DNA from 4 places in the Methylobacterium nigriterrae genome. Region 4 is predicted to be linked to each of the others. Evidence: predicted binding sites of a transcription regulator. Region 4 holds the regulator's gene; each other region holds the start of a gene.
The links. Region 4 encodes PhoB, which activates phosphate uptake and scavenging genes when phosphate is short. Its sites were predicted from a motif close to TGTCATNNANCTGTCAT; they were not measured.
Positions count from the first base shown of each region.

Region 1: WDW90_RS02135 (UDP-2,3-diacylglucosamine diphosphatase) is a predicted target of PhoB. The motif match lies at 2,386-2,402, and genes of this name have one in related genera.
Region 2: WDW90_RS12750 (Orn/Lys/Arg family decarboxylase) is a predicted target of PhoB. The motif match lies at 2,289-2,305, and genes of this name have one in related genera.
Region 3: WDW90_RS20295 (ATP citrate lyase citrate-binding domain-containing protein) is a predicted target of PhoB. The motif match lies at 3,559-3,575, and genes of this name have one in related genera.

Region 1 is NZ_JBAWTG010000002.1:109,540-114,679, reverse strand. It holds gene rnhB (ribonuclease HII) at 1-259, opposite strand, end outside; gene WDW90_RS02140 (glycosyltransferase family 4 protein) at 344-1,408, opposite strand; gene WDW90_RS02135 (UDP-2,3-diacylglucosamine diphosphatase) at 1,506-2,285, opposite strand; gene WDW90_RS02130 (aminotransferase class V-fold PLP-dependent enzyme) at 2,996-4,204, shown strand; gene WDW90_RS02125 (D-2-hydroxyacid dehydrogenase) at 4,323-5,140, shown strand, end outside.
Region 2 is NZ_JBAWTG010000019.1:52,517-57,656, forward strand. It holds gene WDW90_RS12750 (Orn/Lys/Arg family decarboxylase) at 1-2,240, opposite strand, end outside; gene WDW90_RS12755 (hypothetical protein) at 2,436-2,624, opposite strand; gene WDW90_RS12760 (hypothetical protein) at 2,773-2,982, shown strand; gene WDW90_RS12765 (hypothetical protein) at 3,054-3,305, shown strand; gene WDW90_RS12770 (hypothetical protein) at 3,384-3,800, opposite strand; gene WDW90_RS12775 (GlcG/HbpS family heme-binding protein) at 4,049-4,600, opposite strand; gene WDW90_RS12780 (hypothetical protein) at 5,009-5,140, opposite strand, start outside.
Region 3 is NZ_JBAWTG010000042.1:10,551-15,690, reverse strand. It holds gene WDW90_RS20310 (sensor histidine kinase) at 204-1,646, opposite strand; gene WDW90_RS20305 (response regulator) at 1,643-2,308, opposite strand; gene WDW90_RS20300 (ABC transporter substrate-binding protein) at 2,448-3,518, shown strand; gene WDW90_RS20295 (ATP citrate lyase citrate-binding domain-containing protein) at 3,620-4,915, shown strand; gene WDW90_RS20290 (CoA-binding protein) at 4,931-5,140, shown strand, end outside.
Region 4 is NZ_JBAWTG010000020.1:40,571-45,710, reverse strand. It holds gene WDW90_RS13160 (TFIIS helical bundle-like domain containing protein) at 1-28, shown strand, start outside; gene WDW90_RS13155 (patatin-like phospholipase family protein) at 114-1,298, opposite strand; gene WDW90_RS13150 (GcrA family cell cycle regulator) at 1,725-2,279, shown strand; gene phoB (phosphate regulon transcriptional regulator PhoB) at 2,421-3,122, opposite strand; gene phoU (phosphate signaling complex protein PhoU) at 3,146-3,862, opposite strand; gene pstB (phosphate ABC transporter ATP-binding protein PstB) at 3,930-4,748, opposite strand; gene pstA (phosphate ABC transporter permease PstA) at 4,793-5,140, opposite strand, start outside.

The sequences.
Region 1 (5,140 bases), on a different contig from region 4:
GCCGGTCGACGAGGGCGCGCGAACCCGCCGCCACGGCGACGCGGGCATGGACGCGGATCAGCGGCGCCAGCGCCTCGCGCAGGGGCCGCGCCAGGCGCTTGCTGTCGTCGAGGCGGGCCAGCAGGTCGGCCGGCAGGGCGGCGGGGTCGAACCACACCGCGGCCACCATCACGGGTCCGCACAGGGCGCCGCGGCCGACCTCGTCGCAGCCGATCACGGCGGGATAGCTCGCGGCGCGTGCCGGGTCGAAGGGGGGCATGGGAGATCGGGGCGGGATACGGGACCGGGGCCGCACCCTTCGCAGCTTCCGCGGCCCGCGTCACGGGTGCCCTCGCGCGCCTCCTCAGCCGAGTTCGACGGCGCCGCTCCCACGCGCGCGGGCGCAGCGGCGCGGCGACGGCCCGCGCGCGTGGGCCGCCTCGATATTGGCGTAGAACTGGCGCGCGCTCTCGGCCCAGGTGTGGCGCAGCGCCTCCTCCCGGCAGCGCGCCCGGGGGATCCCGAGCGCCGCGAGCGCCGCCGCGCGCAGGTCGGGATCGAGCACGCCCGCCCCCGTCCCCGCGATCACGTCGAGGGGCCCGGTGACCGGAAAGGCCGCCACCGGCAGGCCGCAGGCCAGAGCCTCGAGCAGCACGATGCCGAACGTGTCGGTGAGGCTCGGGAACACGAAGGCGTCGGCCGCCGCGTAGAGGCGGGCGAGGGCGGCCCCGGTCTGCGTGCCGAGGAAGCGCGCGGCCGGCGCCAGTGCCTCCAGGCGGGCCCGGTCCGGCCCGTCGCCGACGATCACCTTGGTGCCCGGCAGGTCGAGGCCGAGGAAGGCCGCGACGTTCTTCTCCACGGCGAGCCGCCCGACGAACAGGAAGATCGGCCGGGGCAGCCCGTCGAGCGCGTCCGAGGCTTGCGGCCGGAACAGCTCGGTGTCGACGCCGCGGGTCCAGCGCATCAGGTTGGTGAAGCCGCGGCCGGCGAGATCGCGCTCCAGCGAGGGCGTCGACACCATGGTGCCGCTCGCCGCCCCGTGGAAGCGGCGCAGCCAGGCGTAGCTCCAGGATTCCGGCACGGGGGCGCGGGCGGCGAGGTATTCGGGGAAGCGGGTGTGGTAGCTCGTGGTGAAGGGCCGCCCCCGCGACAGGCAGTACCGGCGCGTGGCGTAGCCCACCGTCCCCTCGGTGGCGATATGCACGTAGGTCGGGTCGAGGCGGCCCCAGCTGTCCGCGATCCTGCGCTTCGTCGCGAGCGAGAGCCGGATCTCCGGGTAGCCCGGCAGGGGTACCGAGCGGAAATCCTGGTGGGTCAGGAAGACGGGGTCGAAGCCGAGGCCGCGCCCCGCCGCCGCCATGTGCTCCAGCGAGCGCACCACGCCGTTCACCTGCGGAGCCCAGGCATCGGTGGCGATGAGGAGCCTCATGGGACGAGCCGCCCGCATGACTGGCCGCCGGCCGTGGCCGGACGGCCCGAGGCGCGGGTCCGGGTGGGATGGACGCGCGGGCGCCCGACGGGCGGGATCATGCGACGGCCCGGCGTCCGGCCGGCTCCGGCTCGGCTGCCTGGACGGCAGCCGCCAGCGCCGCCTCGCGGGCGCGCAGCACGCTCGGGTAGTGCAGCACCTCCATGGTGCCGTCGTAATGCTCGACGATCGCCGTGCAGGATTCCACCCAGTCGCCCGTGTTGAGGTAGCGCAGCCCATCGATCTCGCGGCTGGCCGCGTGGTGGATGTGGCCGCAGATGACGCCGTCGGCGCCGACGCGGCGCGCCTCGGCGGCCAGGAATTCCTCGAACTTGCCGATGAAGTTGACGGCGTTCTTCACCTTCAGCTTGGCCCAGGCCGAGAGCGACCAGTAGGCGAGGCCGAGGCGGCGGCGCACGCGGTTGAGGCCCGTGTTCACGAAGAGCGCGAAGGTGTAGGCGCCGTCGCCCAGATAGGCGAGCCACTTGGCGTGGCGCACCACCATGTCGAACTGGTCCCCGTGGATCACGAGGTAGCGCCGTCCGTCCGCCGCCTCGTGAATGCGGCTCTCGGCGATCTCGACGCCCCCGAAGGTCGTGCCGATATAGTCGCGCAGGAACTCGTCGTGGTTGCCCGGCACGTAGATGATCGTCGAGCCCTTGCGGACCTTGCGCAGCAGGTTCTGGACGACGTCGTTGTGTGCCTGCGGCCAGTACCAGCCCGAGCGGAGCTGCCAGCCGTCGACGATGTCGCCGACGAGGTAGATCTCGTCCGCGTCGTAGTCCTTGAGGAAATTCAAGAGCAGACCGGCTTGGCAGCCCTTCGTGCCCAGATGCATGTCGGACAGGAAGAGCGTCCGGACGCGGGTCGCCTTCTCCGTGTCTTCGGCCACGAGCGTCTCCCGGCGGATTCGAGGCCCCGAGCCAAACCGGATTCCGGTATCAGTTTGATGACGCCGCCGGGGAAACCTTGCTGCACTGCCGAAGAGATTGAGCGGATGCGCAGCGGGACGTTGCATCGCACGATAATTTTTTTGACGAGCGGCCAAGTTTTTTGAGTTTTCCTTCCCTCGCCGAGGCAGTCATAATTGTGGCCAAGGAGACCGCCGGGCCGAGCCTGGCGCCGGAAACGGCCAACGGGATCGCCGACGACAGGAAGGAAGGTGTCCATGATACGTCGGAGCGCTTGCAAGCGCGCGCCGACCGACGCATTGAGGCTCTGGCTACTCGGAGGCGACCGGCATGCAACCATGCCGCGACCGCGAGCGGCACATGCCGCCCCGCCGCTCCGCACGGCACCATGATCTGACCTCGGGGGTGGACGACGTCGACGGAATGGAACGCGGCCCGGTGCAACCGGTCCGGCCTGTTCCGGGCGGCGGGATCCGCGAAGTACGGACCGTCCCGTCCGTGACCACCTTCGCACCCGAGCGGTCGAGGGGACCCCTCCCCCGACGATCGCGGCAACCACGAGCGACGGCGGCTCGCTGACTTCATCCTGGCGCCGGCATCGGTCCGGCCATCGAGTTTGGAAATCGGAGGAAACAACATGGCGGCAACGAGACGGCCGGGTCGTAACCATCTGTTCGTGCCGGGCCCGACGAACATCCCGGACCGCGTCCTGCGGGCCATGATGGTCCAGTCGGAGGATCACCGCTCGATCGACTTCCCCTCGCTGACGAAGCCCCTGTTCGAGGACACCAAGAAGGTGTTCGGCTCGACGGACGGCACCATCTTCCTGTTCCCCTCGAGCGGAACCGGCATCTGGGAATCGGCGCTCTGCAACACGCTCGCCCGCGGCGACAAGGTGCTGTCCTCGCGCTTCGGCCAGTTCAGCCATCTCTGGATCGACATGGCGCAGCGCCTCGGCCTCGACGTGATCGTGCAGGAGGAGGCCTGGGGCACGGGCGCGAACCCGCAGCGGATCGAGGAGGCCCTGCGGGCCGACAAGAACCATGAGATCAAGGCCGTCATGGTGGTCCACAACGAGACCGCCACGGGCGTGACGAGCGACATCGGCGCCGTCCGCAAGGCGATGGACGCGGCCGGCCACCCGGCGCTGCTCTTCGTGGACGGTGTGTCCTCCATCGGCTCGCTGCCCTTCAAGGCCGACGAGTGGAAGGTCGACGCGGCGATCGCGGGCTCCCAGAAGGGCCTGATGCTGCCGGCCGGCCTCGGCGTCGCCTGCATCAGCCCGAAGGGCCTGCAGGCCGCCGAGAGCCAGGCGGGCAAGAACGACCGCCTCGCCAAGGTCTATTTCGACTACGCCGACCAGCGGAAGGCGAACCCGACCGGCTACTTCCCCTACACGCCGCCGCTGCCGCTCCTCTACGGCCTGCGCGAGGCGCTGGCCTGCCTGTTCGAGGAGGGCCTCGAGAACGTCTACAACCGGCACGCGGTGCTCGGCGAGGCGACCCGCCAGGCCGTCGCGGCCTGGGGCCTCAAGACCTGCGCCAAGGAGCCCAAGTGGAACTCCGACACCGTCACGGCGATCGTCGTGCCGGAGGGCGTCGACGCCGCCAAGATCATCAAGCACGCCTATGTCCGCTACAACCTCGCGCTCGGCGCGGGCCTGTCGGAAGTGGCCGGCAAGGTGTTCCGCATCGGCCATGTCGGCGACCTGAACGAGCTGTCGCTGCTCGCCGCCATCGCCGGCGCCGAGATGTCGATGCTCGACAACGGCATCAAGGTGACCCCGGGCTCGGGCGTCGCCGCGGCCTCGAGCTACCTGCGCGAGAACCCCCTCTCGAAGGCCTAGTGGATAACCCGGACGGGGCCGGCCGACTCGGCCCCGTCCGCTCTAAGACACGGACCGATGAAGGCCCGCGGACGCCAGCGCCGGCCGCCCGGAAACCGGGTTCTGAAAGGGGTTCTCCATGACGCAGAACATCGTCTTCCTCGACCGCGAATCCCTCGATGCCAAGGTGCGCGAATTCAACTTCCCGCACGCATACACGGAGTACGAGTCGACCTGGACGCCCGAGGAGATCGTCGAGCGCCTGAAGGATGCCGAGATCGCCATCATCAACAAGGTGCCGATGCGGGCCGACACGCTGAAGCAGCTGCCCAAGCTGAAGCTGATCGCGGTGGCGGCGACCGGCACCGACGTCGTCGACAAGGCCCAGGCCAAGCAGCAGGGTGTCACGGTCGTCAACATCCGCAACTACGCCTTCAACACCGTGCCGGAGCACGTGGTCGGGCTGATGTTCGCGCTGCGCCGCGCCATCGTGCCCTACGCCAACTCGGTGCGCCGGGGCGATTGGGCGAAGTCGACCCAGTTCTGCTACTTCGACTACCCGATCCACGACATCGCGGGCTCGACGCTCGGCATCGTCGGCTACGGGGCGCTCGGCAAGTCGATCGCCAAGCGGGCCGAGGCGCTCGGCATGAAGGTGATCGCCTACGACGTCTTCCCGCAGGAGGGCCTCGTCGATTTCGAGACGATCCTGAGGGATTCGGACGTCATCACGCTGCACGTGCCGCTCACCCCCGACACCAAGAACATGATCGGGCGCGACGAGCTCGCGAAGATGAAGCGCAGCGCCATCCTGATCAACACGGCCCGCGGCGGCCTCGTGGACGAGGAGGCGCTGCTGGAGGCCCTCAAGAGCGGCACGATCGCCGGCGCGGGCTTCGACGTGGTGGCGCAGGAGCCGCCGAAGAACGGCAACATCCTGGCCGACGCCGACCTGCC
Region 2 (5,140 bases), on a different contig from region 4:
GCCCGCTCGAACATCTTGAAATAGTCCAGCATGGGCTTGGCCCGCGCGTCGAGACGCTCGCCGGGCAGCACCGTGCCGATCCCGGGCGGGTAGACGAGAAGCAGGGTCGTCGCCACCCGCCCCTCGGCTTCCGCGATCGGCACGTAATCGACCCGGTTGCGGGTCAGCATCTGGGCGGCGTCCTTCGGCGCCATCACCATCTCGGGCAGGTGCCCCGGCTCGAACTGGCGGCGCTGGAGCGCGCTGGTGCCGGCGTCCCGGTGGAAGGCGTGGAAATCCGCGCAGAGGTCGCGCAGCCGCACGCCGCGATAGCGGCTCGGGCGCCGCCGGACGAAATCGGGCATGGCCTCCTCGAGCGGCACGTTGTCGTCGTGGAGCCGCTTGAAGGCGACGAGGCCGGAGATCAGCGTGCCGGCCTTCGACGATTCCACGCCCGGCGTCAGCAGGAAGAGGAGCGAGTTGAGGTCGTTCTTCTCGGGAACGATCCGGTTCTCGCGCAGGTATTGCGCCACGATGGGGGCCGGCACGCCGTGCTCGGCATAGGCGCCCGTCGCCCGGTCGAAGCCCGGCGTCAGCACCGTGAGCTTGTTCGGGTCGGTCATCGCGTAGCCCGGGCCGACATGCGTGAAGCCGTGCCAGGAGGCGCCCGGCGCCAGTTCCCAGTGGCGCGGCTCGCTCGCGAGCTCGTCCGTCGAGAGGCTCTCCCAGGGCACCTCGGCCCCGTCGGCGCCCCGCACCACGTCCGGCACGAAGGGGTCGAAGAACCAGCGCTCGCGCGGATCGCCGCCCTCCTTCTCCTCGAACTCGCGGCGGATCGCCCGCACCTTCTTGCGCCACTCGATGCCGAGCCGGATCGTGTCGTCCCACAGGATCATGCCGGAGCGCCCCTTCATCATCTGGGCGCCGACGTCGAGGGAGGCGAAGAGGGGATAGAAGGGCGAGGTCGAGGCGTGGACGAGGAAGCTCTCGTTGAGCCGCCTGTGCTCGACGCGCCGGGTCTGGCCGCGGATGTGGCTGTCCTTGGTGTGGATCTGCGAGGCCTGGGAGAAGCTCGCGAGCTGCTTATGGGTCGATTGCGTGGCGATGATGCCGGGCGCCGTCTCGTCGAGGCCCTTGAACCCCATCGCGAAGCGGCCGGCGAAGAGCGGGTGGAACTTCATGAAGCCCGCCCAGGCCTCGTCGAACAGGATGTAGTCGCACAGGTGCCCGATCCGCTCCAGGATCCCTTGCGCGTCGTAGATCGTGCCGTCGTAGGTGCATTGCTCGATCACGGCGACCCGGAACGGGCGCTCGCGGCGCCACGCCTCCCTGTCCCGAACGAGCGGGTTCAGCCGGATCTTCTCGCGGATCGCCGCCTCGTCGAGGGCTTCCGCGTAGATCGGGCCGATCAGCCCATAGGCATTGCGGTCGGTCTCGAGGAAGATCGGGATGCCGCCGCCGAGGAAGAGGGCGCCGTGATGGGCCGCCTTGTGGTTGTTGCGGTCGAACAGGACGAGGTCGCCCTCGGCCACGAGCGCCGAGAGCACGATCTTGTTCGAGGCCGAGGTGCCGTTGAGGACGAAGTAGGTCTTCTCGGCGCCGAAGATCTGCGCGGCCTCCTTCTGCGCCTTCAGCGCCGGCCCTTCGTGGGTCAGCAGATCTCCCAGGTCGAGGACGGAATTATCGAGATCATCGCGGAAGATGGCTTCCCCGAGATGCTCGACGAAAATACGCCCGATCGGCGAGCGATTGTAGAAAATGCCGCCGTTGTGGCCCGGGCAGGTCCAGAGCTGGTTGCCCTTCTCGGCATAGTCGACGAGCGCGCCGAAGAAGGGCGTCTTCAGGGTCTCGGCGTACTGCGTGACGCGGGAGACGAGGCCGCGGGCGATGAATTCCGGCGTCTCCTCGGCGAGGAAGATGTAGCCGTCGATGAAGTCGAGGAGCTCGACCGGGATGTCCTCGAGGCGCTTGCGGCGAACCATGATGACGATCGGCATCTCGAGGCCGCGCCTGCGCATCATGTTGATGAGCGCCGCCGCCTTGCCGTCGAGGCCGCGCTTGCCCCAGTCGACCACCATGCAGCCGATGGCGGCGTCCGTCTGCACGGCGATCGCCGCGTCCTCCACGCGCCGCGCCCGCACCACCTCGAATCCCCGCCCCTCGACCGCGGTCACGATCTGCTGGACGCGCACGCCTTCGAGGTCGTCCGGATCGAAGTTCGGCGCGCACATCAGCACCGTGAAGCGGCGGTGGAAATCCATGAATCCGAGGTTCCCTGATCGTCGAGGCGCGCACCCTCGGGCGGGTCTGTGACGCTCGGATGACGGGCGGGCATCCCGACGCGGCCGGAGCGCTCCCGGAGCGAGGCCCGGTCGGGTGGGGCCGCGCCCCGCGTTGCCGATGCCGCACGCTCCCCGGTTCGAACCGGCATCCGCTTCGGCGGGGAGCGCGAGGCGCTACCGCCGCGCGGCGACCTTCTCGGCCTCCCGGGCGAGCCGCAGGGCGCGCAGGCGCTGCGTCTTCGCCTCGACGGCGGCCTGCGCCGCGTCGTGATCGGCCCAGGCCGCGGCGCCCGCGATCTCGCGCTCCTGCTGCTTCGCGGCCCGAGTTTCGGCCCTGTCGCGGATGCCGCTGTCGTTCGCCATCTCGGCTCCTCTTCTGGATCGTGTCGGCGGGATCGTGGCGGGAGAAATAGGGCGCGGGCACGAAAAGGCTCGCCCGAACCCGCCCGGCGCCCGGAACCGGGCTCCGCCACGCGCCTTCTCCATGCAATTGTTGGTTGAGGAGACCGCGATGGATCGAGAGCCGAATGCCCCGCAGCGCCCGCACGCCTCCGCCAGTGCGGCCAGCTCCGACAGGGAGGGCCCGGCGGAGGCCGCCCCCGGTCCCCATTCCCCGCCGCCGGCCACCTCGGATCGGGGCGGCCCGCAGAGCGGCGGCTACGAGGAGGGCCAGCGCGACCGCACCCGGTCGAATCGGAAGGGCGGCTACGGCGCCGGCTGAGCGCGGTCCCGGCCGTCGAGCGGTCGGGACCCGGCCGAGCGGCAACGGATGACGGGCGTGAGGAGAGACGGATGATCCTGGGCGTGACCGGTCTGCACGGATTGGAGCAGCTTTTCGTGGCCGAGCCGATCGCGCCGGGCGAGTTCGGCGTGGCGGTCCGGCAGGGCGGCGATCAGATCGTGCTGATCCGGTTGCGGGACGGCTCAGAGGCCGACGCCCGCGAGCTGGCGGCACTGCTCACGCGGCGGGTGCGCGCCGTGATGACGCCGTCGGTGGTCCAGGCCATGCTCGAGGAGGCGATGGCCGAGCCCGGCCCCGCCTGACGCTGGGGCCGCAACCCGGCACCACGATGCCGCGCCGGACCGGATGCCGTGCCGCGCAGCCCTCTCGGAAGCCGCCCCTCAGCATCCGACGCACACGGGCCTGGCCGCGTCGATGCCCGCGCGGAGAAGCTGGCTCATCCGCGCATCGCGGTCCCGCTCCCGAGGATCGCCGTCCGGCTCGGGAGCCCGTTCGGGGAAGGGCGCGCCGTCCGGTCGCGGATCGCCGGCCGCCTTCCGGAAGCGGCTCGCCAGCATCGAGGCCTCGGAGAGATCAGCCGGGCGCTGCCGCTCCCAGCCCGCGCGCGCGATCTCCGACCGCCGCAGCGCGGCGATCGGATCGATCCCGGAGCTGGGTTCCCAGAGAGGGGCGGGCACGGCGCGGCCCGCGCGGTGCCCGACTGCCCGATGGGATAGGAGGATCGTGCCGGGCTGCGCGCCCCGCGGAAGGGACGCGTATTGCGCCGGCCCCTTGAACAGCACCGAGCAGCCGCTCATCAGTATTAGGACGGGAAGCCCGACCAAGATCCGTAGCACAGCCATACCCGCAAACCTGGGGGGCGGGGTTAAGCTTGGCAATTCAACGGGGCGTTTCATCACCAGCCGCGTCGAGTTTTCCTGACTTGGTGCGAAACCGCGCCACTCGCCACGGCGGCGCGGGTCGGAGCCGCCCGCGCGCCTCGGGAAGCCGCGCCTCGGCACTGGCTCCGTCGGCACCGGGACGGTCCGGCGCAGGCGCGGCGGTCTTACTTGAGCGTGTCGGCGCCGACCTTGCAGATCAGGGCGTCCTGGTCGCCCGTGCCGCCGCTGCAGCCGATCGCGCCGACGATCTTGCCGTCCTGCACCAGCGGGAAGCCGCCGGGGGACGCGGCGAGCAGCGGGTCGAGGGTGCCGATATAGGGATGGCCGGTCTCGAACTGATTGTAGAAGACGCGGCTCTCCCGGCGCCAGCGGGCCGCCGTCCGGGCCTTGTTCTGCGAGATCGTGATCGAGGCGAGCTGCGCGCCGTCCATCCGCACGAAATGCAGGAGGTCGCCGTTCGGGTCGACCACGGCGATGTTCATCTTCCAGTTCCGCTTCCTCGCCTCGGCCTCGGCCGCCGCCAGCGCGTCCTTGGCCCGGTCGAGCGAGATGGGCGCCCCGTAGGGCACGTCGTAGGGCATCTTGTCCGGGGTCCCGCCCGAGGGCGGCTGCGCGGGCGGCGGGGCGGCCGGCGGCGTGCCGGGCTGCTGCGCGAGCGCCTGGCCGAGCGTGAGAACGAGAACCGCCGGTACGGCGGCCCAGAGCGAGGCGCGCATGGTCATCTCCCTGTCGCCGCGGCCTCATGGAGCGGGCCGCTGGCTCGGGCATGCGAGCGCAGAGCCGCGACATCTGTCAAGCCGGAACAACTTGCAATCGAAGACAGATGGGCGCCTCCGTGAACGGCCCCGAAAGCTGCCAGCCCGCCGCCTCGACGGTCGAGGCTGCAGCGATGACAGTCTTCGGCCTCCCGTGATTCCTTCATTCCGACGGCTCTGTCGCCGACGCTGCATCGGGTCCGGGCTGTGAACGTTGCGGAACAGGCTAAGGTTCGCGGCCGACAGGCCGGGAGGATGCGGATGAGGGGTTTGTGCGGGGCACCGCTCGCGTGGGAGCTGCTTTCTTGGGCGCTGCCGGGGCCGGCGCTGCCCGGGGCGGAGTGAGGCGTCTCGGCCGGGTCGGGCCGGTCAGCAGCCGCGGCAGACGCCGCCCATGGTCCGCTTCATCTTCGCATCCCAGGACTTCTGCTGCTCGGCCCTGTCACGGCCGAGCTTGTCCATCTCGGCCTGGTTCTTCTGGACATCCGGGCTGCCGGGATC
Region 3 (5,140 bases), on a different contig from region 4:
GCCGGCATCTCCGAAGCGGACATCGGCACAGGCCGGATCACAGGTCCCACTTGCGCCATCAGCCGACCTTCGATCAGGGCCGCCGGATTGGCAGCTCGTCAGGCGAAGGCGGATTCTCCGAAGGCCCAATGATTGGGCCTCCGACTTCCCCGTTCGCGTCAGCGCGGCGCACGGAATGTGAACCGCACCGGCACAAGGCTGAGTTACGGGTCCGGTCGCTTCGCGCGCGGCTCGGAGGATTTAGATGGGGATGGCGGGAAGACGATCCTGACCAGCAGCCCAGGCCCGCCTCGGCATCCATCATGGAGGGTCACAGCAGCCCCGATCCGATCGGCGAGGGCCCGAACTACGGCGAGGCCGAGGCCGCTGCCCTCTGGGGCGCCGCTCAGAGCGACCCGGTAAAAGCGCGAGAAGACCTTCTCCCGATGCTGCGGCGCAATCCCGGGCCCGTCGTCCTCGACCTCGGCGCAGGCTCCGCTTGGTTCGTTCGCCACCCGCACGACCACCCGGGAGCCAGCTCCGGCGTAGCGGATCGCGTTATCGACGACATTGCCGAGGATCTCGCCCACGAGGGTCGGATGACCCGGAACCATGACGGGTCCGGTCGGCCGTTCGTACTCAACCTCGATGCGCGCGGCTAGCGCCCGCGGGACTTGGTCGGCGAGAACCGTCGCGGCGACCTCGGCCAGATCCAGATCCGTCATCACGAGTGCGCCGGGGTCCTCGTCGGCGCGGGCGAGTGCAAGGAGTTGGGAGAGCAGATGCTCCAGGCGAAGCGCCGCGCCCTCAATGTCGTCGAGGGCCGCGCGGCCCTCGGGATTTGCGCTGATCCCGTGACGGCGCGCGAGATCAACATGTGTGCGCAGCACCGCTAGCGGCGTGCGCATCTGGTGGGAAGCATCGGCCGTGAAGCGCCGCACCGCCTCCATAACCTGCTCCAGCCGCGCCAGGAGGGTGTTGAAGGCCAGAACCGGGGCTGCTGCCTCCACCGGCACGTGCGAGATGTCGAGGGGCTGCAGGCTGATCGCGCCGGGCGCTGCCCGCCGGTCGATCTCGGCGCTGAGCCGATCCAGGGGCGCGAGGCCGCGGCTGATCCCATACCATGTCAGCACCCCGACGAGAGCCAGAAGGACGGCTTCGAGCAGGAACAGGCCGCCGAGGAGCTGCGCCTCAAGGGTGCGACGCGCGTCCCGCGTCTCCGCCACCTGCACCAAGATCGGATCAGGCTTGCCGTAGAGATGCCTCGCCTGGGCGGCGACCCGTACGGACGCGCCGCGCATCACCGCGTCCCAGTGCCGGGTCGGGCCGGGCTCCATTTCTCCCGGAGAGGGGCGGGGCAGGTCACGGTAGCCGGTGACGAGCTGACCCTGGTAGCTGACGCTGTAGTAGATCCGGTCCTGCGCCTGGCTCTCCAACATGCCGAGCGCCACCCGCGGCAGGTCCACCGTCACTTCGTTGTCCTCGTCCAAGGAGAGGCGCTCAGCGATCGCCAGGACGGAGCCATCGAGGAGACGGTCGTGCGTCGTTTCGACCACGTCGCGGATAACAAGAGCGCCGCCGAGACCGAGCACGACGGCGAGGGCCGTGGCGGGCAACAGCATCCGCATCATCAGCCCGCGCCGCAGGGAGGGCGGGCGCCGGCTCATCCGGCGTCGAGGTGGTAGCCGAGACCGCGGATCGTGCGAATCTCCGGTCCCTTCGGCTGCAGTTTCTTGCGCAGGCGCGCGACATAGAGTTCGAGAGCGTTCGGCGCCACCTCGTCGTCGAAGCCGAACACTTCGCCGCTCAGCCGCTCCTTCGACACGACTTGCCCGGCCTTCGCCATCAGCACAGTGAGCACCGCGAGCTCCCGGCGCCGAAGCGCCAGGGGCTCACCGTCAAGCGTAACCGAACCGGTCGCACGGTCGAGGGCGAGCGCTCCACAGCAAAGGACGGGGTTGGGTAAGCCCTGGCCGCGCCGGATCAGGGCGCGCACCCGCGCCTCGAACTCAGCGGGCGCGAAGGGCTTGAGCAGGTAATCGTCCGCGCCGAGATCCAGCCCACGGACGCGGTCCGCCACCGCGTCGCGCGCGGTCAGGATCAGCACCGGCACGGCGCTCGCCGCTGCCCGAATGCGCCGCAGCACCTCGAAGCCGGACAGGCCCGGCAGGCCGATGTCGAGGACGATCAGACTGTAGGGCTCCGAGAGGGCGAGCCGCGCCGCCTCTTCCCCGTCCGCCGAGTGGTCTGCCGCAAGCCCGGCGAGCCGGAGCGACGCCACAAGCCCCCGGGCCAGGGCCGCGTCGTCCTCCACGACGAGCACCCGCATCCGCCCGCCCTCCCTCGGTGCAGGCCGCCCGCGCGCCCACGCTGCAGCGGCTTGGAATCGTGGCGCGAACCTGTAGTTTTCGATCCTCGTCACCGGGGGCGTCGTAGGCAACTGAAAAGGTGCGTGAGGGGGAGAGAACGTGCGGATCCTCACGGCCGGACTGATCTTAGTTGCCGTCCTCTTCGCCTCCGCTCGGGCCCAGATCGACCCTCCCGTCGATGTACAGCGCCAGGACGTCGCAGACGCCGTGCGGGAGGGCGCGGTCGTGATCCGCGCGACGACCGACGAGTCGGAGGCCTCCGGGCTTCTGGAGGGATTCCGGCAGCGCTATCCGGGTGTCTCTGTCCATTACACCAAGTCGAACTCGTCCAAGCTCTATGAGGAGTTCCTCGCCGAGGCCGGGGCGGGCGGGGGCACGGCGGACATTCTTTGGAGCTCGGCCATGGATCTCCAGGTCAAGCTCGTGAACGACGGTTACGCCGAGCGCCACGTCTCGCAAGAGGCGGAGGGATTGCCGGCCTGGGCGGTGTGGCGCTACGAGGCCTACGGCGTCACCGCCGAGCCGGTCGCGATTGCCTACAACCGCACCCTGCTCCCCGACGAGCGCGTGCCGCGCAGCCACGCGGACCTCGTCCGCAGCCTGATGCAGAACCCGGAGGCGTGGCAGGGCAAGGTCGCCACCTACGACCCGGAACGCAGCGGCGTCGGCTTCCTGTTTCTCACGCAGAACCTCGCGGTGACACCGCGGACCTGGGACCTCGTGCGCGCCCTGGGCCAAGTGGGGGCGAAGCTCTACACGGCCACCACGCCGATGCTCGACCGCGTCGCCGCCGGCGAGGCGCTGCTTGCCTACGACGTCTTCGGCGCCTACGCCCTGGAGCGGGCGAAGCGGGATTCGAGGCTCGGCGTCGTGCTGCCCTCCGATTACACGCTGATCACCTCGCGCATCGCCTTCATCCCCAAGGCCGCGCGGCACAAGGCGGCCGCTCGGCTCTTCCTCGACTACATGCTCTCCCGGGAGGGGCAGGCGAGGCTCGCAGCGAGGTCGGTGACGCCCGCCCGCCCGGACGCACGCCAGCCCGACCATCCCGTCGCGGCGGCTTCCGCCCCGCGTCCCATCGCGGTCGGGCCGGAACTCCTCACCTCCCTGGACCAAATCAAGCGCAGCCGGACGCTGAAGCAATGGCGGCGCGTCATTGAGGGACGATAATACGCCAAGCTTCACTCTGCATTCGCCAAGAATTTTTGCCGTGACAGGTTGGTGACAGGTTACATCCCTAAGATCCCTCCAACACAGTCAGGAGGGAACAAATGCAAGTCACGGGCATGTTGCATGGCGCGAAGCTGCTTCAGTTCGCCGGCTTTCCCACGTCCGAGGTGCTGGGCCCGGACGCGAGCGAGGAAGAGATCAAGGGCCTGATCGACCGCCACGGCTCGATCTTCATCAAGCCGGTTTTCAAGGGCGGCGTCGGCAAGAAGGGCAAGGCGGGCCTCGTTGGTCGCGCGAGCGACCTGAGGACGGCGCTGCGCGAGAAGGAGCGCCTCTACTTCGTCGAGCACCGCCACGGCAGCGCGGTGGCGAAGGCCAACGGCGTCACCTTCGAGGGCGCGGTGCCGGCCGAGCACGAGGTCTACTTCTCGATCACCGACAGCACCCGCTTCCGCGCCCCGACCATGACGCTGACCCACCGCGGCGGCGTCGACATCGAGGAACTCGACAAGACCGAGGTGGCGCAGGTCCCCTTCGATCCGCTCACCGGCCTCAAGGCCTTCGTGGTGGCCAACGCCCTCTCGGAACTGAACGCGCCGAAGGCCCTGATCTCGCCGCTGGTGCAGCAGCTGCCCAAGCTCTGGGAGCTCTATCACGGCTTCGGCATGACCACGGTCGAGCTCAATCCGATCCGCATGCGCCCCGACCGCAGCGGCCGCCTCACCCCGGTCGCCTGCGACTTCAAGTGCGGCTTCGACCGCGACGACCCGCGCTGGCAGCGCCTCGGCCTGCCCGGTCACCTGTTCTCGGTCGACTACTCGGACTTCGAGGCCGAGATCAACCAGCTGCGGACCTACCAAGGCCAGAGCGACGTCTGCATCATCAACCCGGGCGGCACGATCCTGGCGCCGACCTTCGGGGGCGGCGCCAACTCCCTCGTCACCGAGATGCTCGGCGACGACGCGATCATCTCCTCGGACTTCGGCGGCAACCCGCCCTACGAGAAGATGAAGGAGGTGGCGCGCATCTGCTTCCGGCACTGGCTGGCCCAAGCCAACGTGCTGTTCATCATCGGCGGCAAGTCGAACAACACGGACATCTTCGAGACTTTCCGGGCGATGGCGGACGCGTTGCGCGAGCACGTGGGCCGGCACGGGCCGACCCCCCTCTACATCGTCGCGGGCCGCGGCGGCCCGAACCTCGTGCGCGGGATGGGAGCGCTGCGCGACACGGCCGAGGCGCTCGGCCTGCCATACCGGCTGTTCGGATTCGATTCCGACATGAGTGAGGTCGTCGCCTACGCCCGCAAGGCCGACCAGTGGATGCGCCAGGGCGGCCGCGAGGCGGTGGCGCGCGCCATCGGGCTCGGCGAGCCGCTGCGCCACGCGGCCGAATAAGCAAGGGAGGACGACATGCACAAGCACGGCATCGGCAGCTTCAAGTACCACGTCGGCATCAGCTCACTCGACCAGGTCGCCACGCGCCAGGACCGGGTCTGCGTGCTCAACATCCTGGGCGGCGAATCGAGCGACGTGACGCCGGTCGGCCACGCCTATTCGGGCGGCAACGTGGTGTTCGGCACCTCGCCCGGCCGACGCGGCCAGGTGCTGGAGACGCCACTC
Region 4 (5,140 bases):
GATCGTCACCAAGATCCTGCGCAAGTAGGAAAGCCCTTCGCAATCGGACGGGACCCGCCCGCTCGCGGACGGCGCCGTGCCTCGGCGTCAGGCGGCGGGCGGGAAGGGGGGCCTTACTGCGCCGCCGCCGTGACCGTCTTCACGAGTGGGGAAGCGGGGACGGTGTGCTCCCAGAAGGCGCCGGCGCGGGCCTTCTCGTAGCCGGCCTGGTAGAGGCTGCGCATGTAGCCGGTGTCGAAGCCGCGCGCGGCCGTGGTGTTTGGCGCGCGCTCGTCGATGTAGGTGAGGTTGAAGCCGACCCCGTTGGCGCGGGTGAACGCGTAGGTGGTCGCCAGCGTCGCGCGGCTGCGGGCCCGGCTGCCCGTCGTGAAGGAGCGCTCCACGATCGCCAGGGTGTTGTTCCGGGTGACGTCGAATTCCGGCTCGAGGCGCCCGTTGATCACGACGTAGATGTTGGCCCGCCCGTGCGTGCGCAGGCGCCCGTCCCGCAGCAGGAAGGATTGCGGCAGGGTGAAGACCGGCGTCACCACGGAGCCGTCGACATGGAGTTCCTGGAAGGCGCTGTTGCCCGCCTGCACGTCGATGAGCTGGGGCGGGAACACGGCCGGGATGCTGGCCGAGGCGGTGAGCACGTCGCGGAACAGATCGACCGCGTTCGGCGCGCCGCTCGCCGCGATGGCGCCCATGTTCCAGATCACGGCGCGCTGCGAATCGAGGTTCGTCGTCACCACGAGGAGGCGCCGGCCCTTGGCGTGCTCCTCGGCCACCGCGGCGAGGAGGTCCGGCGTGACGTAGCGCCCGATCAGGTCGCGCAGGCGGCCGTCCCCGAACAGGCCCGAGCCGAACAGCACGTTGGTGAGGCTCGGCGACTGCACCAGCGTCGCGGCGACGCCGCTCGTGTAGATGTCGGTGAGGTAGGGATCGTAGGCCGGCCCGAGGAACGCGAAGGGCGCGATCAGCGCGCCCGTGCTCACGCCCGAGACGAGGGAGAATTCCGGCCGGGTGCCGGAGGCGGTCCAGCCGTTCAGGATGCCGGCCCCGTAGGCGCCGTCGCCGCCGCCGCCCGACAGGGCGAGATAGTTGAAGGCCTGGCGCTTGGCCTCGGGCCGCGCGGCCATCTCGGCGAAGGTCTCGGAGGAAGCGTCCGCGAAGGCGCGGGCGGCGGGGATGCCCGGCACGCTCGCGTACGCCGCCTGCTCGGCGGTGTAGGGAATCCGCGGAATAGACGAGCAGGCGGCGAGATGACCCGCCAGCCCGAGCGCGAGGGCGCCGCGCAACCAATCCAACCGACGTGCCATCGCCAAGTCCCAGCGCTCAAGCTTCCGATTGCACCCCCAACCGAACGAGCTTGGCCATTCTAGCGTTCCCGGCCGAGCGCGGCAATTGACGCGACGGTGATCGGCTGATGCAAGGCCGCCACAGGCGCCGGCGTCGTGAGCGGCCGGCCGGCGCGGCGCGGCCATTGCCGGTGGAAACCGCGGACGCCCGGCGGCCGAGTCTGATCGTCGACTCTTGCATCGTCCACGAGGCCTCTTGTAGGTTCGGACCGTTGCCGCAGGGAACACGCGCGGCGGCCATCACCAGTGGCGCACACGGACGGATTTCGCACCGGCAGGCTCCGCATGGACGCGGCTCGCACGCGGGCCGCGTTGGGCCTCGTGCGTCCGAACCGCGTCGGGTCCGCCGGGGGGCGGAAGCGGTGATCGCAGCGTTCGGAGGGGGCGATGACGGAAGCGAGCCTGAGCTGGACGGACGAGCGCGTCGACCTTCTGCGCCGCCTGTGGGAAGACGGCCAGAGCGCCAGCAAGATCGCCGCGCAGCTCGGCGGCGTCACCCGCAACGCGGTCATCGGCAAGGTGCACCGGCTGGGTCTCGCCGGCCGGGTCAAGCCGGTGGCCGGCGCCCCCGTGAACGGCCGCAAGCGGCCCCTGCGCGAGGCCGAGGGCGAGATCGAGGCCGCGACCGTGGCCGAGATCGCCGCCGACGCGCCCGAGCCGATCGCGATCGCCTCGCACCGCCCGGCCCCCGATTTCCCGCCGGCCGCGGCGCCGGCCTCGGCCGCCGACCAGGTGCCGCTCGCGGTCTCGGAGCGGGTCACGATCATGGATCTGCGCGAATCGATGTGCCGCTGGCCGATGGGCGACCCGACGACCCCCGAGTTCCGATTCTGCGGCGGCCGCGCCATCACCGGCCTGCCCTATTGCAGCCACCACGCCCAGATCGCCTACCAGCCCGCCGCCGAGCGCAAGCGGGACCGGAGGGTCGCGGGCTTCCGCTGAGGCCGGCCGGCGCCGCGCGCCTCGCCCGCGCGGGAGAATCCGCGGAACGCGGACCGGGCGCGGGATGCGCCCTGTCCGGAAGGACCTCGCCCTGTCCCCCACGGCAGAGGGGACGCGAGCCCGATCCTGTCCGGCCGCGCCCTACTCGACGCCTGAGAACATCTCGTCGAAGGAATAGCCGGAGCCGCGCACGGTGCGGATCGGGTCGGACTGGCGCGGGCGGTTGATCGCCTTGCGCAGGCGCCCGACATGGACGTCGACCGTGCGCTCGTCGATGTAGACGTCGTGGCCCCAGACGCCGTCGAGGAGCTGCTCGCGCGAGAACACCCGGCCCGGGCTCTGCATCAGGAACTCGAGGAGCTTGAACTCGGTGGGGCCGAGATGGATCTCGCGGCCCGAGCGGCGGATCCGGTGGCTCATCCGGTCGAGCTCGATGTCGCCCGCGATCAGGAGGCTGGCCACGTGGGCGGGCTTGGCGCGCCGCAGGAGCGCGCGCACGCGGGCGAGGAGTTCCGGCACCGAGAACGGCTTGACGATGTAGTCGTCCGCGCCCGTGCCGAGGCCGCGGATGCGGTCGCCCTCCTCGCCGCGAGCGGTCAGCATGATGATCGGCAGGCGCTCGGTCTCGCGGCGCGCCCGGATGCGGCGGCACAGCTCGATGCCGGACAGGCCCGGAAGCATCCAGTCGAGCAGGATCAGGTCGGGCAGTTGCTCGTGCAGGCGCAGGTCGGCCTCGTCGCCGCGCACGGCCGAGTCGACGATGTAGCCCTCGGCCTCGAGGTTGTAGCGGAGGAGGAGCGTGAGGGCCTCCTCGTCCTCGACGATCAGGATGCGGGTGCTCATGGTCTCGTCAAAGCCGGATCGCCTCAGGCCCCGGCCCGGGGCGCGATCGTGGCGTAGTTCGAGGCGTCGTCCTTCGGGCGGTCGGTCAGGGTCACGCCGGTGACGAGATAGTGGATCGTCTCGGCGATGTTGGTGGTGTGGTCGCCGATCCGCTCGACGTTCTTGGCGCAGAACAGGAGGTGCGTGCAGAACGAGATGTTGCGCGGGTCCTCCATCATGTAGGTCAGGAGCTCGCGGAACAGGGAGTTGTAGAGGGCGTCGATGGCGCCGTCGCGCTGCCAGACGTCGTGGGCGGCCTTGGTGTCGCGGGCCCCGTAGGCGTCGAGCACGTCCTTGAGCTGCTCCTGCACGAGGTCGCTCATGTGCTGGACGCCGAGCACGATCTTCTGCGGCTGGGCCTGATCGCTGATCGCCACGACGCGCTTGGCGATGTTCTTGGCGAGGTCCCCGATGCGCTCGAGGTCGCCCGAGACGCGGATCGCCGAGATCGTCTCGCGCAGGTCGATGGCGAGCGGCTGGCGGCGGGCGATGAGGAGCACGGCGCGCTCCTCGATCTCGCGCTGGAGCACGTCGAGGCGCTTGTCGGCCGCGATGACGTTCTGGGCGAGTGCGGTGTCGCGGCGCACGAGGGCGACGCTCGCATCCGCCATCATCTTCTCGGCGACGCCCCCCATCTCGGCGATCGAGCGGCGCAGGTCCTCGAGGTCGGTGTCGTAGGAGGTGACGATGTGCTCGGACATGGTCTGGCGTCCTCGATCGGCCCGCCGGGCGGGACCGCGGTGAGGGAGGGATGCGCCCGCGGGCGGCTCAGCCGAAGCGGCCGGTGATGTAGTCCTGCGTCTGCCGCTTCTCGGGATTCATGAAGATCCGGGTGGTGGGCCCGAACTCGACGAGCTCGCCGAGATACATGAAGGCCGTGAACTGCGAGATGCGGGCGGCCTGCTGCATGTTGTGGGTCACGATCGCGATCGTGAACTCGTCGCGCAGCTGCTCGATCAGCTCCTCGATGCGCCCCGTCGAGATCGGGTCCAGCGCCGAGGTCGGCTCGTCGAACAGGATCACCTCCGGGCGCTGGGCGACCGTCCGGGCGATGCAGAGGCGCTGCTGCTGGCCGCCCGAGAGGCCCATGCCGGACTGCCGGAGCTTGTCCTTGACCTCGTCCCAGAGCGCGGCCTTGCGCAGGGATTCCTCGACGCGCACGTCGAGTTCGGCCTTCGGCAGGCGCTCGTAGAGGCGGAGCCCGAAGGCGACGTTGTCGTAGATCGACATCGGGAAGGGCGTCGGCTTCTGGAACACCATGCCGACCCGGGCGCGCAGCTCGTTGAGGTCGACCTTGGGGTCGAGCACGTTCTGGCCGTCGAGCAGGATCTGCCCTTCGGCGCGCTGCTCGGGGTAGAGGCTGTAGATGCGGTTGAAGGTGCGCAGCAGCGTCGACTTCCCGCAGCCCGAGGGGCCGATCAGGGCCGTCACCTGCCGGTCGTGGAAGTTGAGGTTGATGCCCTTCAGCCCGTGGAAGGTCCCGTAATAGAAGTCGAGGTCCTTCACCGCGATGCGCACGGGCGCGCGCTCGTCGGCCTTATTGCGGCCGTTGGCCTGGGCGGCGGTGATCGCGGGGGCGACGCTCATCGGGGTGTCCTTCGCGAGGATGTCGCTGGGCGGTCGGGCGCGGCTCAGCGCGCCCGCTGTGGCTTGATGACGAGGCGGGCGAGGATCGACAGGCCGAGGATCGTCACCGTGATCAGGAGGGCGCCGGCCCAGGCCAGACCCTGCCAGTTCGGGTAGGGCGAGAGCGCGAACTGGTAGATCATCACCGGCAGGTTCGCGACGCCGCCCATCAGGTCGCGGCTGAACCAGGAATTGTTGTTGAGCGCCGTGAACAGTAGCGGCGCGGTCTCGCCGGCGATGCGGGCGAGCGCCAGGATGATGCCCGTGACGATGCCCGCCGAGGCGGCGCGCCAGGTCACGCTCATGATCACCCGGGAGGGGGGCGCACCGAGCGCCGCGCCGGCCTCGCGCAG